One region of the Mycoplana ramosa genome, then DNA from elsewhere that is predicted to be linked to it. Evidence: riboswitches for the same ligand, from Rfam matches in the RefSeq annotation. Region 1 holds a riboswitch; each other region holds the start of a gene.
The links. Region 1 has a riboswitch for cobalamin ahead of JNC62_RS04710 (hypothetical protein). Riboswitches for the same ligand answer to the same signal wherever they lie in the genome.

Region 1 (4,971 bases):
CTTGCTGTCGGTCCAATCGCTGACCAGCGCGAAGTAGATCTCGCCGCGGGGATTGGCGAGGTAGTGAACTTCCAGGTTTCGCACCAATTCGTCGACGTGGTCGCGCTTGGAGATAAGACAGGGCACCGCAACCAGTGTGCGCGCCTCTTCCGGAATGCCTTCTCGGAACTCGTAGCCCACCAGGCGCGTCGGCCTGACGCATAGGGTGACGACGGTGTTGAACAGGCCCACCGCACCCTCCGATGCCGGCAGCGCGAAGAGGATCAGCATGATCAGCCAGGCGCCGTCGGGAATGTCCATCTGGTCGAGGAAAAAATAGACGCCGACCATCGCCAGAAGCGTCAGGAGCGTCACCGGCCCCGCGATCGCAAACCAGTTCAGGGCCCGCGTGAAACGGACGATGCGCTGCAGGATGGACGGCCGGTAGCCGATGCGCCGCTCCAGGAGCCCGCGCTTCTTTCCGACCAGATAGGCGCCGACATTGGCCTCGTGCGCGCCGATGACGTTGCCGGCGGCCATGTCCTCGGCGGTCATGGCAAGCGCGGTTTGGGTCACCTCCAACTCGCTCCGGCCCGAGCGGCGGGCGAGCTTTTCGATCGTGTCGCGATAGGCGTTGCGCGAGCCGAAGTCGAGATCGTTGTAGTCGGACCCCTCGCGAAGGGCGGCGTCAAGCCGGCTGACGCTCTCCACCCAGACCGGCCACTCGGTGTCGTCGATCGCGCGCAGGCCCTTGATCAGGTTGCTCATCGTCGCGTTGCCGGACGATAGCCGGTTCTGCTCGGCGACAAGTACCTCCTCAAGATCGCTGCCGCGCGCTTCGATCTGCCGTTCCAGCCATTGGATCGCTGCGCCGGATGCCTGGAGACCATCGCGCAACCGGTAGAGGAGCTGTGCGACGAAGGTGTTGTCGGCGACGAGATCCTCGATCTCGCGCAGGATCACCACACTCCTCTCCGGATCGTTCAGCCGGATCAATTCGTCGGCGACCTCGTTTGCCTTGCGGCGCATGCTGCGCGATCGATCCACGCGGCTCGCGATCCGTCTCAGGTTCTCGATCAGGATGAAGCGGATGATCGACGGCAAGGCCCAGAGCTCGCCGATCTTGAAGGCCTCAATCTTCTGGAAGCCTTCGACGATCGCCGTCAGGCTTTCGCGCGAAACGCTGCTGTGGGTATGAGCGACATAAAGCCAGCCCAGCGCCATCGTGCGCGGGATCTCGACATCGCCAACCTTCATCGTCGGCAGTTGGCGGTAGAATCGACGCGGAAAATCGCGGCGGACCTCCTGGATGGCCTCCTCGACAACGTAGTAGTTGTCGAGCAGCCATTCGGCCGCCGGCGTGATGGCGGCTCCCGCTTCGACGTCGCGGGCGATCGTCTGGTAGACCCGGAAGATTTCCCGCTCGTTTTCCTTGTGTCGGGCGCGAAACACGAACGGCGCGAACCCCGGCAGGGCGCTTGCGCCGTCACGCGCCAGGGCTTCGCCGCAGGCGTTCAGCTCCTCGAGGGTGAAATAGGTATCCCGGATCGAATCGTTGTAGTCGATCTGCTTGGATTCCGGCTCGCGCGTCGAAGGCTGGGGTCGATTGTGAAGGGGCATTTGCTTGTTTCTGGGTTCGAGCAACGTGGATTTACACCGCAATCGTCGATCGCGGATCGCATTCGACGGACAAGTTCACTCGTGCGCCACCGTGAACCGTGACGCCTTCATGCGTCCTCTGCGTGCCGCCGCCAGTCCGAAGTCGGGGCGGAAATACGCAAGCCCGCGCCGCTCGATCATGGGCGCAATGTGGCTCAGGCGACACGCAAATGTACATCGGGGCCGCGTGGTGCATGAAAACAGCATTTTCTAGCCGCAAAGGCAGGTGGTTGCAACAAGGCGGCTGGGCAAGACGGTCACTCCCTGGCAAGAGGCGGCAACGGGCAAAAAATTCGATCACCCCTAGACACACCACGGTGAACAGGGGCTGAACGCAAAGCCCAGCAGAGGGTTCCGGCCAGCCGGCATCTGTCGACAAGCCCTGCTGCGACATTGACAGGACCGACGCCATCGGGCCAATCTGAAGCATCAGGGTTCTTTCGAATCGTTTCGATCCGGAGGCTAAGAGGGAAGCCGGTGCGGTGCCCCGCAAGGGACATCAAGGCCGGCGCTGCCCCCGCAACTGTAAGCGGCGAGCTGCTGTCGCCCATTGCCACTGGCACGATCGCGTGCCGGGAAGGCAAGACAGCCGCAATGACCCGCAAGCCAGGAGACCTGCCCTGATGAACTCGTAACGTCCATGGGCGGGGTGTCCCAAGGGTGCGCTTGCTCCGCAACGGCGGAACTCCAGCTCGCGTGCGTCCGGTCATCCCCCAATTCGAAGATTGGGGAAGTCATTGTCTGTCACCGTCGAAACCAACCCGTGCGGGTCCGGAAGGCCCGAGTCCGTCTTCATCTCCTGGCTGCTCTGGCAGCCGCGCGGCGCCGACCTCGCGGTCGAGGCCCTGAAAGAGGTACAAAAGCTCGCACCCTTTCAGGAGCGAGACCCCGAGATCGTGCGGCTGCGTTCTCTGTTTGCTACATTGGCGGGCCAGACCGGGAAGCCACACTAGGCAAAGCTCATAAAGACATATTGACATAAAGATACCTTTATGTGATCTCCGATGCAGATATTCCTGCATCGGAGGGCTTTGCCATGGCGGCAGCCGACCTCGACGACCTGTTCGGTCCCGAACTTTCACCCCGCACCGGCAAGGACATCGCCGACGCGCTCGAGTCCGCAGCGCGGGAGCGTATTCTCGTGCTCGACGGCGCCATGGGCACGGAGATCCAGACGCTCGGCCTGGTCGAGACGGATTTCCGCGGCAGCCGCTTCGGCGATTGCGCTTGCCACCAGCAGGGCAACAACGACCTTCTGACGCTGACGCAACCGGCCGCGATCGAGGATATCCACTATCGCTACGCGCTTGCCGGCGCGGACATCCTGGAAACGAATACGTTTTCCTCCACCGCGATCGCCCAGGCCGACTACGGCATGGAGGCGCTCGTCTATGAACTGAACCGCGACGGCGCGCGGCTTGCCCGACGCGCCGGCCTGCGCGCGCAGGAAAAGGACGGCAGGCGCCGTTTCGTCGCCGGGGCGCTGGGACCGACGAACCGCACCGCCTCGATCTCACCGGACGTCAACAATCCCGGCTATCGCGCCGTCACCTTCGACGACCTCCGCATCGCCTATGCCGAACAGCTGCGCGGCCTCATCGACGGCGGGGCCGACATCATCCTGATTGAGACGATCTTTGACACGCTGAACGCCAAGGCGGCGATCTTTGCGACCAGGGAAGTCTTCGCCGAGAAGGGCATCGAACTGCCCGTCATGATCTCCGGCACGATCACAGACCTCTCCGGCCGCACCCTCTCCGGCCAGACGCCCGAAGCCTTCTGGAACTCGGTCCGCCATGCCTCTCCCTTCTCGATCGGGCTGAACTGCGCGCTCGGCGCCAACGCCATGCGTGCGCATCTCGACGAGCTGTCCACCGTTGCCGACACCTTCGTCTGCGCCTATCCGAACGCCGGCCTGCCGAACGCCTTCGGCAAGTACGACGAGACGCCGGAGCAGATGGCCGCGCAGATCGAAGGCTTCATGCGCGACGGTCTGGTCAACATCGTCGGCGGCTGCTGCGGCTCGACGCCGGCCCATATCAGGGCGATCGCAGACGCCGCCCGCCGCCACAGACCACGCCAGGTCCCGGACATCCCGCGCCACATGCGCCTGTCCGGCCTGGAGCCGTTCACGCTGACCAAGGACATTCCTTTCGTCAACGTCGGCGAACGCACCAACGTCACCGGCTCGGCGAAGTTCCGCAAGCTGATCACCGCGGGCGACTTTGCGGCAGCCCTCGACGTGGCCCGCGACCAGGTGGCGAACGGCGCCCAGATCATCGACGTCAACATGGACGAGGGCCTGATCGATTCGGCACGGGCGATGACGGAGTTCCTCAACCGCGTCGCCGCCGAGCCGGACATCGCCCGCGTGCCGATCATGATCGATTCATCGAAATGGGAGGTGATCGAGGCCGGCCTGAAATGCGTGCAGGGCAAGCCTCTCGTCAACTCGATCTCGCTGAAGGAAGGCGAGGATGCCTTCCTTCAGCACGCCCGCCTCGTGCGCGCCTATGGCGCTGCCGTCGTCGTCATGGCCTTCGACGAAAAGGGCCAGGCCGACACGCAGGAGCGCAAGGTCGAGATCTGCGCCCGCGCCTACAAGCTGCTCACCGAGGTGGCCGGTGTGCCGCCGGAGGACATCATCTTCGATCCCAACATCTTCGCCGTCGCCACCGGCATCGAGGAGCATGACAACTACGGCGTCGACTTTATCGAGGCCGCGCGCCAGATCGTCAGGACGCTGCCGCACGTGCACGTGTCGGGCGGCGTCTCCAACCTCTCGTTCTCGTTCCGCGGCAACGAGCCCGTGCGCGAGGCGATGCACGCGGTGTTCCTCTACCACGCGATCCACGCCGGCATGGACATGGGCATCGTCAACGCCGGCCAGCTTGCCGTCTACGACACGATCGACCCGGAGTTGCGCGAGGCCTGCGAGGATGTCGTGCTGAACCGCGCGCCGAAGGCCGGCGGCACGGCGACCGAACGCCTGCTGGAGATCGCCGAGCGCTTCAAGGGCACAGGCGGGAAGGAAGCGAGGGAGAAGGATCTCGCCTGGCGCGACTGGCCGGTCGAGAAGCGACTTGAGCACGCGCTCGTCAACGGCATCACCGAGTTCATCGAGGCGGATACGGAAGAGGCCCGCCTTGCCGCCGAGCGGCCGCTGCATGTCATCGAGGGCCCGCTGATGGCCGGCATGAATGTCGTCGGCGACCTCTTCGGCGCTGGAAAAATGTTCCTGCCGCAGGTGGTGAAATCGGCCCGCGTGATGAAGCAGGCGGTCGCCGTTCTGCTGCCCCATATGGAGGCGGAAAAACTCGCCAACGGCGGTGC
Region 2 (4,971 bases), on a different contig from region 1:
GCTGGCCATCTGCGACAAGACGGAATTCGGCAAGTCGGCCATCTATATTTTGCCTGCCGACGGAGGCGTGCCGAGGCTCGTCACGCCAGGGTTGCCATCCTATTGGCACGGCTGGTCGCCGGACGGGAGGCAGATCTGCTATTGCGGCATCAGGGACGACCTCTTTGATATCTACACGATTTCGGTCGACGGCGGCGAGGAGGAGCGGCTGACCTTCGGCGAAGGGCGCAACGACGGACCGGACTGGTCGGTCGATGGTCGCATCTACTTCAATTCGAGCCGGAGCGGGCGCATGCAGATCTGGTGCGTTCGGCCGGACGGTCGCCATGTCACGCGGATCACCGACAGCCCATGGGCGGACTGGTTCCCGCATCCGTCTCCGGACGGGCGGCATCTGCTCGTGCTTTCCTATCATGCCGACGTGCTGGACCATCCCCGTGACCAGCGCGTTCGCCTCCGGTTGATGGACGCTGACGGACGAAACGATCGTGTGCTGTTCGAATTGCTCGGCGGGCAGGGAACGATGAATGTGCCGAACTGGTCACCCGATGGCGACCAGTTCGCCTTTGTGCGCTACGGGCCTGCCGATTGACGTGCTCGCGGCGCGAGCGCATGTCGACGTCCGATCCCGGCCGGCTTAACCTTTCGGAAACCAGGCCGCTTAAGGGAATTTTCCCGCTTTTGCGTCAACGTGCCACGATAAAACGCACAAGGCGGCAATGTAGACCGCCAGCATGTCGGTGGGGAAAGACATGGCGAATGCTGGGGCTGAGGGTCCGGTTGGGCGCCGGAGCAGCGTCAAGATCATGATCGGTCTTGCGGCGATGGTGATCGTCGCCCTGTTCGCGTCCGCCAATTTCATGGTGCTCGATTACTCGATCCGGCAGGCAAACGAGTTTGTCGCGACCTCGGAAAAGACGCTGGTCAAGAACGAGTTCCGCCAGCAGATCGAACAGGTCGTGCTCTACCAGAGCGGCATGTCCGTGTGGGACCGGAGCTTCGATGAGCTGGCCGACGGCTCGTTCAGCGACGAGTTCATCCGCAGGGAGTTGCGCGACTGGCTCTGGAGCGATTTCGGGTTCTCCTGGATGGTGTTCACAAAGCCAGGCGAAGAGACGGTCCTGGCTGTCCATAACCGGCACGTGGTCCGGCCGCAGGATGCCGACCAATTGCTCTATTGGGTCAGTGACCTGACCAAACGCGCCGAAGGAGCCTACTATGCGGCGCTCCGCCGTACGCGCGACGGCTGGCTTCTCGCAAAGTCGTCCGAAAGCAGCGGCATGTTGTCGCCGACATTGGCGCAGATCAACGTTACCGGGATGCGGATGATCGACGGAACGATGAGCATTATCGTCGTGCAGTCCGTCGTGCCCAAAAGGCTTTTCATTCCGGATGAGCGCAAGAAGCCGGTGCTGTTGGTGACCGTCAAGCCGATCACGGCCAAGATGCTGGCGAATTCCGAGCAGCGCCTGGGAATCCGCGAACTCGGCTTTTCGCCGATCACGACCGAGGATCGCGACCTCTTGCTCACCGGCGTCGGCGGCGACGCCTTCAACCCGATGGCGGCCTCCTGGCGCCCGAACCGTCCTGGCTCGTTCGTCTGGTCGATGGCGATCCCGCAGATCACCGCATTGGTTGCGATCTTCGTCGTGGTCATGGGTTTCGTCGCGCTGAAGTTTGCCTCGCTTGTGCGGGCCCTGGAGCGAAGCGAATCGCAAAACGCCTATCTCGCCCGCCACGACGCCCTGACCGGCTTGCTCAACCGTTCCGGCTTTGACGGTGCCATGAAGGATCTGCTCGACAAGGGCGCCCAACCATTTGCCGTCTTCGCGATTGACCTCGATCAGTTCAAGGCCGTCAATGATCGATACGGCCATGCCGCGGGCGACGCCGTGCTCAGGGCGATCGCCAACCGGTTCCTTGTCAGGCTCAACAACAAGGGCATCGTTGCGCGCCTGGGTGGCGACGAGTTCGCAGTGCTGCTTCCCGGCATCACCGACCGGCAGGCTCTCTTCGACCTTGGCAACGGTCTGGTGCGCGACGCACAGATACCAATTCCCTTCGATGGACAGCTTCTGGGTGTCGGCAGCAGCGCTGGCATCGCTGTTTACCCCGACCACGGCCGGACCGTGCACGATCTCATGGTGGTTGCCGATACGGCGCTCTATACCGCCAAGAACGGCGGCCGCAACCGCGCCGTGTTTGCGGCGCCCGATCAGGACAACGCGGGAAGGGAGATCGAATTTTCCTGCGCGCGACACCTGAGTGTCGGCGGTGGCCTTGCATCCTAGCCAACGACGTGCGCAAGTATCGTCCGTCAGGTGCCCCTGCGCGAGCAGGGGAGAATCGGGAATTCGGTGGGGCTGAAGCCGCACGTTCGTTCTGAGCACAGAGCGAACGGCAACCGTTAGCCTCGAAGCCGAAACGTGCCCAACGCTGTGACGGGGACGGCCAAACCCGGAAGGTTCAAACCTTCCGATCGCCACTGGTGCTTTAACCGGGAAGGCGGCGCGGCCGGAGGAACCGGAGTCAGAAGACCGGCCTGGCGAGATAGACCGACCCGCACGGACGGCGGACGGTTTCATGCATTGTTGGGGAGATGACGATGCACCCTTCGCCGAAGGACGATCTCGTCCACGCACAGCCCTTTTCGCCCGCCGAACGGGCGGCCGTATACCGCGCGATCGAAACACGCCGCGATGTGCGCGACCAGTTCCTGCCGGAGCCGCTGCCCGAAGACCTGCTCGAGCGTTTGCTTGGTGCGGCGCATCTGGCGCCCTCGGTCGGTTTCATGCAGCCGTGGAACTTCATCGTCATTCGCGACCCGGCGGTGCGGGCGCAAGCCCACCGGGCATTCGAGCGCGCCAACGAGGAGGCGGCGGTGATGTTTGCCGGTGAGCGCCAGTCGCTTTACCGCTCGCTCAAGCTTGAGGGTATCCGGAAGGCCCCGGTCAGCATCTGCGTGACCTGTGATCCGGACCGCGGCGGGGCGGTGGTGCTCGGCCGCACCCACAATCCGCGCATGGACGTGTACTCGACCGTGTGCGCGGTACAGAACCTCTGGCTTGCAGCACGGGCAGAGGGCGTCGGCGTGGGCTGGGTCAGCATCTTCCACGATGCGGATATTCGTGCGCTGCTGGGCATTCCCGAGCGGGTCGAAATCGTCGCCTGGCTTTGCCTCGGTTTCGTCGACCAGCTCTACCGCGAACCGGAACTCGCGCTGAAGGGCTGGCGGCAACGATTGCCGCTGGAGGAGCTCGTTTATGCCGAGCGGTGGGGAAAGCCGCGGTAAGGACGGCTCAGTTTGCGCCCGCAGGGTTGCGCAGATCGATCCTGGGTTCGTCCGGCAGGAAGACGGGACCGACATTGCGGACCTTGTCCTTTTCCGGATCGTAAGGACGTTCGATCACGACCTTTTGGGAGGCGTCGCTGCCCACCGGATGCATGCGGATCGTCGTGACCGAGCCGGCGCTCTCCTTGACGATCCCGGTCCCCGTCGCGGTGCTTTTGTAGGCAAGGCGGCCGCAGCCACAGGCTTGCGACTTCGGCAGGCCGCGTGTGCGATAGGCGAAGGCGGCGGGCAGTTGTCTGTAGAGCCTGCCGGTGACGGTGGAAACCATCTCGCCGTCGTCGATCGAATCGAGCGCCTGGTAGTAGAGTTCGGTCTGCGTATGTGGGCACAAACTGGCGCAGACCCTCTGGTCTCGCCGGAAATCGAGCGGGGACGCGCCCGAGGTTACGGGGAAGAAGCCTCCGTCGCAGGTTCGGACGCAAACCGTGCGCAACCTGCCGCCCGCGCCCCCGCCGGTTGCGGAGCGGGTTGCCAGACCGTCAAGCGGGAATTCGCCATCGGGTGAGGGCGTTTCTGTCGCCTGGCTTGCCGGCGTCGTGCCCGCGTCGTCGACGCCGTCGCAACCCTCGGCTTCGATCTCCGCAAGGATACGGGCCCGGGCCTCCTGCCTGTTTTCCGACGACGCGAGTGCGCTTCGCCCTGCCTCGATCGCCCTGAGGTTGCGTTCCATTCGTTCGACGGAGGAGGCGAGCTCGCTGCATTGGCGGGCGGTCGACGTCCGGTAGACCTTGATGCTGCCGATGCTGCAGCCAAGCTGCCGCAGACTGGCTCTCGCCCTCTGCAACTGATCATTCTGCTCGGTGACGGCGCTGGAAGCGGTAGCGATGTCACCAATGGTTTCCACGATCGCGACGGTCGCAAGACGCGATCGAAGGTCTGCGCAGAGGTCGTCTGCCCGAGCCGATGCGGCCGTGGCGAGCATGAGGGCGGAGGTCGCCAGAACCATCGATCGGCGCGAGCACAAGAACACTGCGGCCACTCCGGACAGGAAAATTGCTGGCACGACATCATCATAGGGTGCAGGAGCGCCGGCGCAACGCGCTCATGCAAATGTGATTAATCGCCACGACGGCGCCGAAGGAGAGCTGATATCAGGTTTTGGGCCGGCGCGCGGAATTGATCTCACCCGGCCCATGGTGTAGCAAAGTGCACTTATCCGATTGCGTCCACACCTATAGGTTTTGTATGCGCCTCTCTTCCGTCCTGCTGAGTCCGTTCTACGCCCTCCAGCTCGCATCGGGTGCCAAATCCTTTGCCGACAATCCGATTATCGGCAGCAAGACGCTGAACAGGATGGGCCTGCACGCGAAGCGCGTCGCACTGGCGATGGATATGGCGGACCGGCGGCGCAAGTCGCTCGCGCATCTCGTCACGCCCGAGCAGCGACGCGAATACGAGGAGAACGGCTTCGTCCGGATAGAGAATTTCCTGCCGCCCGAGGTTTTTGCCAAAGTCACGGCGGAACTGGAAAACAGCGATTTCGAACGCTACGACATGCTGCAGGGAACCACGGTCACCCGCCGCGCCCTGATCGACGACAGCGATCTGGAGCGGTTGCCGGGGTTCAAGGCAGCGCGCAATGATCCTCGCATGTCGAACCTGCTGCGTTACGTCTCCTC
Region 3 (4,971 bases), on a different contig from region 1:
AAGGTGCATGCGCGCCCTCCACGGAATTGACGTCCCCTCACCCGGCCCTGCGGGCCGCCTTCTCCCTGCCGGGGAGAAGCGGGAGCCAGCATGCGATGGCCCTGCCCCGGAAACACGGCTGCGACCTCAGTTCGCGGCAGCGGCGATGGCGGCGCGGATGGCGGGCTCGTCGATGTCGTGCAGGCCGATGACGACGAGGCGGGTGCCGCGGGCCTCGCCGGGCTTCCAGGCGCGCTCAAAATACTGGTCGATGCGGCTGCCTACGGCCTGGATCAGGAGGCGCATCGACTTGCCGGGCACGTCGGCGAAGCCCTTGAGGCGCAGGATGTCATGCGCAGCGATGACGCCCTTCAGCCGCTCCACGAAGCCGGCCGGATCGGCCACGGCGCCGACTTCGACGACGAAGCTTTCGAACTCATCATGGTCGTGGTCGTGCTCCTCGCCGTTCTCATGCTCGAGATCGTGGTGCGACTTGCGGTTGGCGATGTCGTCCTCGGAGCCGATGCCGAGCCCGAGCAGGACGGCGGCGGCGACCTCGCCGTTCCTCGCCTCGATCATCGCCGGCTTGCGGGTGATGCGGGAAGCGACCTCCTCGCGCACGGCCTTGAGGCCGGCGGCGTCGATCAGGTCGGTCTTGTTGAGCACGATCAGGTCGGCGGCAGTCAGCTGGTCCTCGAACAGTTCCTCCAGCGGGCTCTCGTGATCGAGGTTGTCGTCCTCGACCCGCAGCGCATCGACCCGGTCGTGGTCGTCGGCGAAGCGGCCAGCGGCGACGGCGGCGCTGTCGACAACGGTGATGACGCCGTCGACCGTCACCTGGGTCTTGATCTCCGGCCAGTTGAAGGCGGCGACCAGCGGCTGCGGCAGCGCCAGGCCGGAGGTCTCGATGACGATGTGGTCGGGGCGGTTCTCGCGCTCGAGCAGCTTCGACATGGTCGGGATGAAATCGTCGGCGACGGTGCAGCAGATGCAGCCGTTGGTCAGCTCGATGATGTCGTCCTCGCTGCAGGCCTCGGCACCGCAGCCCTTCAGCACATCGCCGTCGACGCCGAGGTCGCCGAATTCGTTGATGATCAGCGCGATGCGCTTGCCGTTGGCATTCTGCAGCAGGTTGCGGATCATCGTCGTCTTGCCGGCGCCGAGGAAGCCGGTGATGACGGTGGCGGGAATCTTCTGCTGGAGCATGGGCTCAACCCTTCATTTTCAGCGGCAGGCCTGCCGCGACAAGATAGACTTCGGCGGCGAGAGACGCCACCTGCTGGTGCAACCGGCCGGCGTGGTCGCGAAACTCGCGCGCCATTTTGTTCTCCGGGACGATGCCGAGGCCGACCTCGTTGGAGACGAAGACCAGCCGCCCGGGCGCCGTCACGACGGCTGCGGAGAGATCGTCGAAGGCCGCAGGAATATCGTGGCCTTCGAGCATCAGGTTGGTGACCCAGAGGGTCAGGCAGTCGACGAGGAGGACGCGATCGTCGCGGGCGGTATCGTTGATGCGCTCCGGCAGCGCCAGCGGTTCCTCATGGGTGGTCCAGCCGTGGCTGCCCCGTTGAACCTTGTGCTGCTCGATACGCTCACGCATCTCCTCGTCCCAGGCGCGCCCGGTCGCGATGTAGTGCTTCCCAAGGCCGGTCTCGCGCACCAGCCGCTCGGCAAATGCGGATTTTCCGGAACGGGCACCGCCCAGAACCAGGACAGCTCCGGGCGATGTCGTATTCATCGATCGGCCTTTGCGATCTTCTCGTTGGCAAAGCCGAGCGACAGGCCGAGCACGATCCAGAAGAACAGCGTCGTGGCGAGCGCGGCGACGGCGAACTCGGCGCCGAGCACGGCCGGCACGTTGCTGGTCAGATCCACCGGCTGCGGCGCGCCATAGACGTGCGGCGCCGCGATCAGGGCGATGCCGGCGACCTTGGCGGCCAGTCCGTCCTTCAGGATCAGCAGGTAGAGCCCGCCGGCTGAAAGCGCGACGGTCGCCATCCACCAGAGCTGGCGGTCGGCCAGCTCGGCAGCTGGAAAGCCCGGCAGCTCCGGCGGCAGGCCGATGGCCGGCAGCAGATGCACGGCAAGCCAGCCCGCAGCTCCCCACAGCGCTCCGTTCGCGACCGTGATCGGGTTGCCGGTGACGAGGCTGGCGCCTGCAAGAAGCAGGGCGAAGCCGGCGCCGGCCACCAGATTGGCAAGCAGCGTGCCGGAGAACCGGCTCATGCCGAACATGATGCCGCCCTCGTCGTCGTGTGCCTCGCCGCCATGGGCGTAGGCGACCGAAACCGGCGACAGATAGCCGGCAATTTCGGACAGGCCCGCACCGATACCGAGCGCCGAATGCTCGTGCGTCGCCTCGGGCTGGGCTTCGGTGCCGGCCGGAGCGGGCGCGGCCTCCCCGCCCTCATACTCCTCGGCGTGGAGAATGAGCGGAATCACCCGCGCCTCCTGGGCGGCCGTCATGAGCGCGCCGGAGAACAGCCCGGCCACCAGGGCGGCCAGGAGATATTTGACGATCATGTCACCCCCCTTAGTGGCAGGGGAAGCCGTAGGAATGGCGGGTGTCGTGCGCGGTGTCGTGCAGAACGGAGGAATTGGCGAGGCCAGCGCCGAACACCAGGAAGGCGCCGAGCAGCAACGCGGTAATTCCCGCGTAGAGACGATCGTTGAGGGAAAGGGAATTCGAGGAAACGTGAGAAACAGCCATGACAACCTCCGTGCTGGCAACGGGGAACACCCCCAGGGTCGGGCACGATGCCCATCATTGGCCGGCAGGTCTCCTGGCTCGCGGCGTCAGGCGCGTGCGCGCCGGCGGCATGTCCTCGCCTTCCCGGGTGAAAGCGGCATGAAAGGCGGACGATTCGTAGACATAGAGGCGTCCAGCCCCGGTTCATCATGCCGCCACCCAGTGGCTTTGCCGGATCGTTCGATCCGGTCGGACAGGCCTCGCCACTCTACAGTCGCGGGGTCGGCCGTGATTGGGGCGCCCTGCTTGGGTCCACCCGTCACGTTCCCATTTACGCGCCAATCCGTTCCCGGACCGGCGCACCATCCAATGCTGCGATGAATATGCGCGACGGTGGCCGAAGTCAATCGACCGTCCGCGCCATCCATCTGCCGAATACCGGCGTCAGGACGGATCTCCGAACCAGGGGGTCAGTAGCCGGGACCACTCCACCCGCCCCGGCGCGGGCGGCCGTAATAGCCGTCAACTGGCCCCTCGTAGTAGCCGCCGACAGGCCCTTCCAGATAGCCGCCCACTGGCCCCTCAAGGTAGCCGTCAACCGGCCCGTCGTACACGCCATAGCCGTCACCGGAATAGCCTCCCGCCTGGTAGCGCTCCCGCGCGACACGCTGGCGATTGCGTTGCTCGGCGAACTGGCCCGACTCGCGCAACTGACGAAACTGCTTGCGGGTCAGGTAGCCGTCTGCGCGATAGCCGAGCGAGCGCTGCCATGCCGCAATCGCCGCACGGGTTCTCGGCCCGAACACGCCGTCCGCACCGCCCGTGTCGTAGCCGAGCGCGTTCAGCCATCGCTGCGATTGAGCGCGGGTTCCCGCCTCCAGATAAGCCTCGCGGACGTCAGGCGATGTCTGGAAAACCGTCGGTTGCGACTGCAACTGCGGCTTGGCCACAGGCTTCCGGGTGGTGACGTCGCTGCTGCTGGCCTCGCCTTCCGCCGTCGCGCCGTCATTGCTCTGGGTGCCGCCGGCGGCCAAGCGCTGCCGCGCCTGGTCGGCAAACCGGCCATTCGGATATTCGTCGAGATACTTCAGGAATGCGGCCGGCCGGCCACTGAGAACGGCCCGGCTCCAGCTGTTGTCCTCACGACGGGCAAGGCGCTCGGCCTCATCGCCGTCTGCCCCGGTCGCCGTGGTCGTGGCCGTCGAACTGTCCGGCGCGGCGGGAAGTGCCTCGGTATCCGTGGCACCGGCAGCGCTGTGAGAACCGTCGGGCGCGACAGATCCGGCATTGTCGTCCGCAGCCTGCCCGGCCTTCTGCCGCTCCGCCGCCGCGGCCTCCTCGGCCTTGGCCCGCGCAGCCTCCGCTTCGGCTCGCGCAGTTTCCGCCTTCACCCGTTCCGCCTCTGCCGCGTCCGCCTTGGCCCGGGCCTCCGCTTCTGCCTGCGCGGCTTGCTCGGCCTTGATCCGCGCGGCTTCCGCCGCCGCCTCGAGGCGTTTGCGCTCAGCTTCCGCGGCCGCCCGCTCCGCCTCTGCCTTGGCCTTTGCTTCCTCAGCCACCCTTGCGTCCTGCTCGGCCTTCAAGCGTGCGGCCTCGGCCCGCGCCTGCTGCTCCGCCTTCAACCGCTCGGCCTCGGCAGCCTCCACGGCCGCCTTGCGCTCAGCCTCGGCCTTCACCTCGGCGGCGCGCTTGGCTTCCTTTTCCGCGCGCGCCTGCTGTTCCTTGCGCAGTCGCTCGGCTTCCTCCAGCCGCTTGCGTTCTGCCTCGACGGCAAGCCTTTCTTTCTCGACCTTCGCCTTCTCGGCGGCGATCCTCGCCTCTTCCTCGGCCTGCAGCCGCTTCTGCTCGGCTTCGGCGGCGAGCCTTTCCTCCTCGGCCTTCGCCTTCTCGGCGGCAACCTTCGCCTGTTCCTCGGCTTTCAGCCGCGCCGCTTCGGCGGCCTTCTGCTCCGCTTGCGCCTTTTCCTTCGCCGAAGGAACGGCACCCTCCGTCCCCTGCGCGGATCCGTCTGCCTCCTTGGCAGGCTTGGCGACGCCGGCGGCGTTCAATTCGGCGAGGCGGATCCGTGCCATCGAAGCGAACGTGCCGTTCGGATACTGCTTCAGGTAGCTTTCATACCCGGCCGGATCGCTGCTGGCGGAAATCTTCTGCCACAATGAAAACTCGGATTCCCACTTTTTTGTCGCGCTGACGGGCGGTTGCGTTTCCGCCGCCTGCACCGCCGCTCCACCGGCGACGGCGAGCCCCAGCAGGCTGGCCAATCCGAGTTTCGCAAAACGCGCACTGGTCATCAAATTCCCTTTCGA

Region 2: it holds a riboswitch for cobalamin, as region 1 does, so the genes downstream of both, bluB (5,6-dimethylbenzimidazole synthase) here and JNC62_RS04710 (hypothetical protein) in region 1, are expected to answer to the same signal.
Region 3: it holds a riboswitch for cobalamin, as region 1 does, so the genes downstream of both, JNC62_RS14065 (CbtB domain-containing protein) here and JNC62_RS04710 (hypothetical protein) in region 1, are expected to answer to the same signal.

Annotation. Positions count from the first base shown of each region.
Region 1 covers NZ_JBHEEW010000003.1:58,552-63,522, reverse strand. The annotation lists gene JNC62_RS04715 (glycoside hydrolase family 94 protein) at 1-1,599, opposite strand, end outside; cobalamin riboswitch at 2,054-2,275, shown strand; gene JNC62_RS04710 (hypothetical protein) at 2,376-2,591, shown strand; gene metH (methionine synthase) at 2,675-4,971, shown strand, end outside.
Region 2 covers NZ_JBHEEW010000010.1:8,269-13,239, reverse strand. The annotation lists gene JNC62_RS13880 (TolB family protein) at 1-592, shown strand, start outside; gene JNC62_RS13875 (diguanylate cyclase domain-containing protein) at 753-2,291, shown strand; cobalamin riboswitch at 2,303-2,560, shown strand; gene bluB (5,6-dimethylbenzimidazole synthase) at 2,606-3,292, shown strand; gene JNC62_RS13865 (DUF2865 domain-containing protein) at 3,300-4,298, opposite strand; gene JNC62_RS13860 (phytanoyl-CoA dioxygenase family protein) at 4,451-4,971, shown strand, end outside.
Region 3 covers NZ_JBHEEW010000010.1:50,870-55,840, forward strand. The annotation lists gene cobN (cobaltochelatase subunit CobN) at 1-9, opposite strand, end outside; gene cobW (cobalamin biosynthesis protein CobW) at 127-1,185, opposite strand; gene cobU (bifunctional adenosylcobinamide kinase/adenosylcobinamide-phosphate guanylyltransferase) at 1,190-1,717, opposite strand; gene JNC62_RS14060 (CbtA family protein) at 1,714-2,502, opposite strand; gene JNC62_RS14065 (CbtB domain-containing protein) at 2,513-2,689, opposite strand; cobalamin riboswitch at 2,736-3,050, opposite strand; gene JNC62_RS14070 (peptidoglycan-binding domain-containing protein) at 3,139-4,956, opposite strand.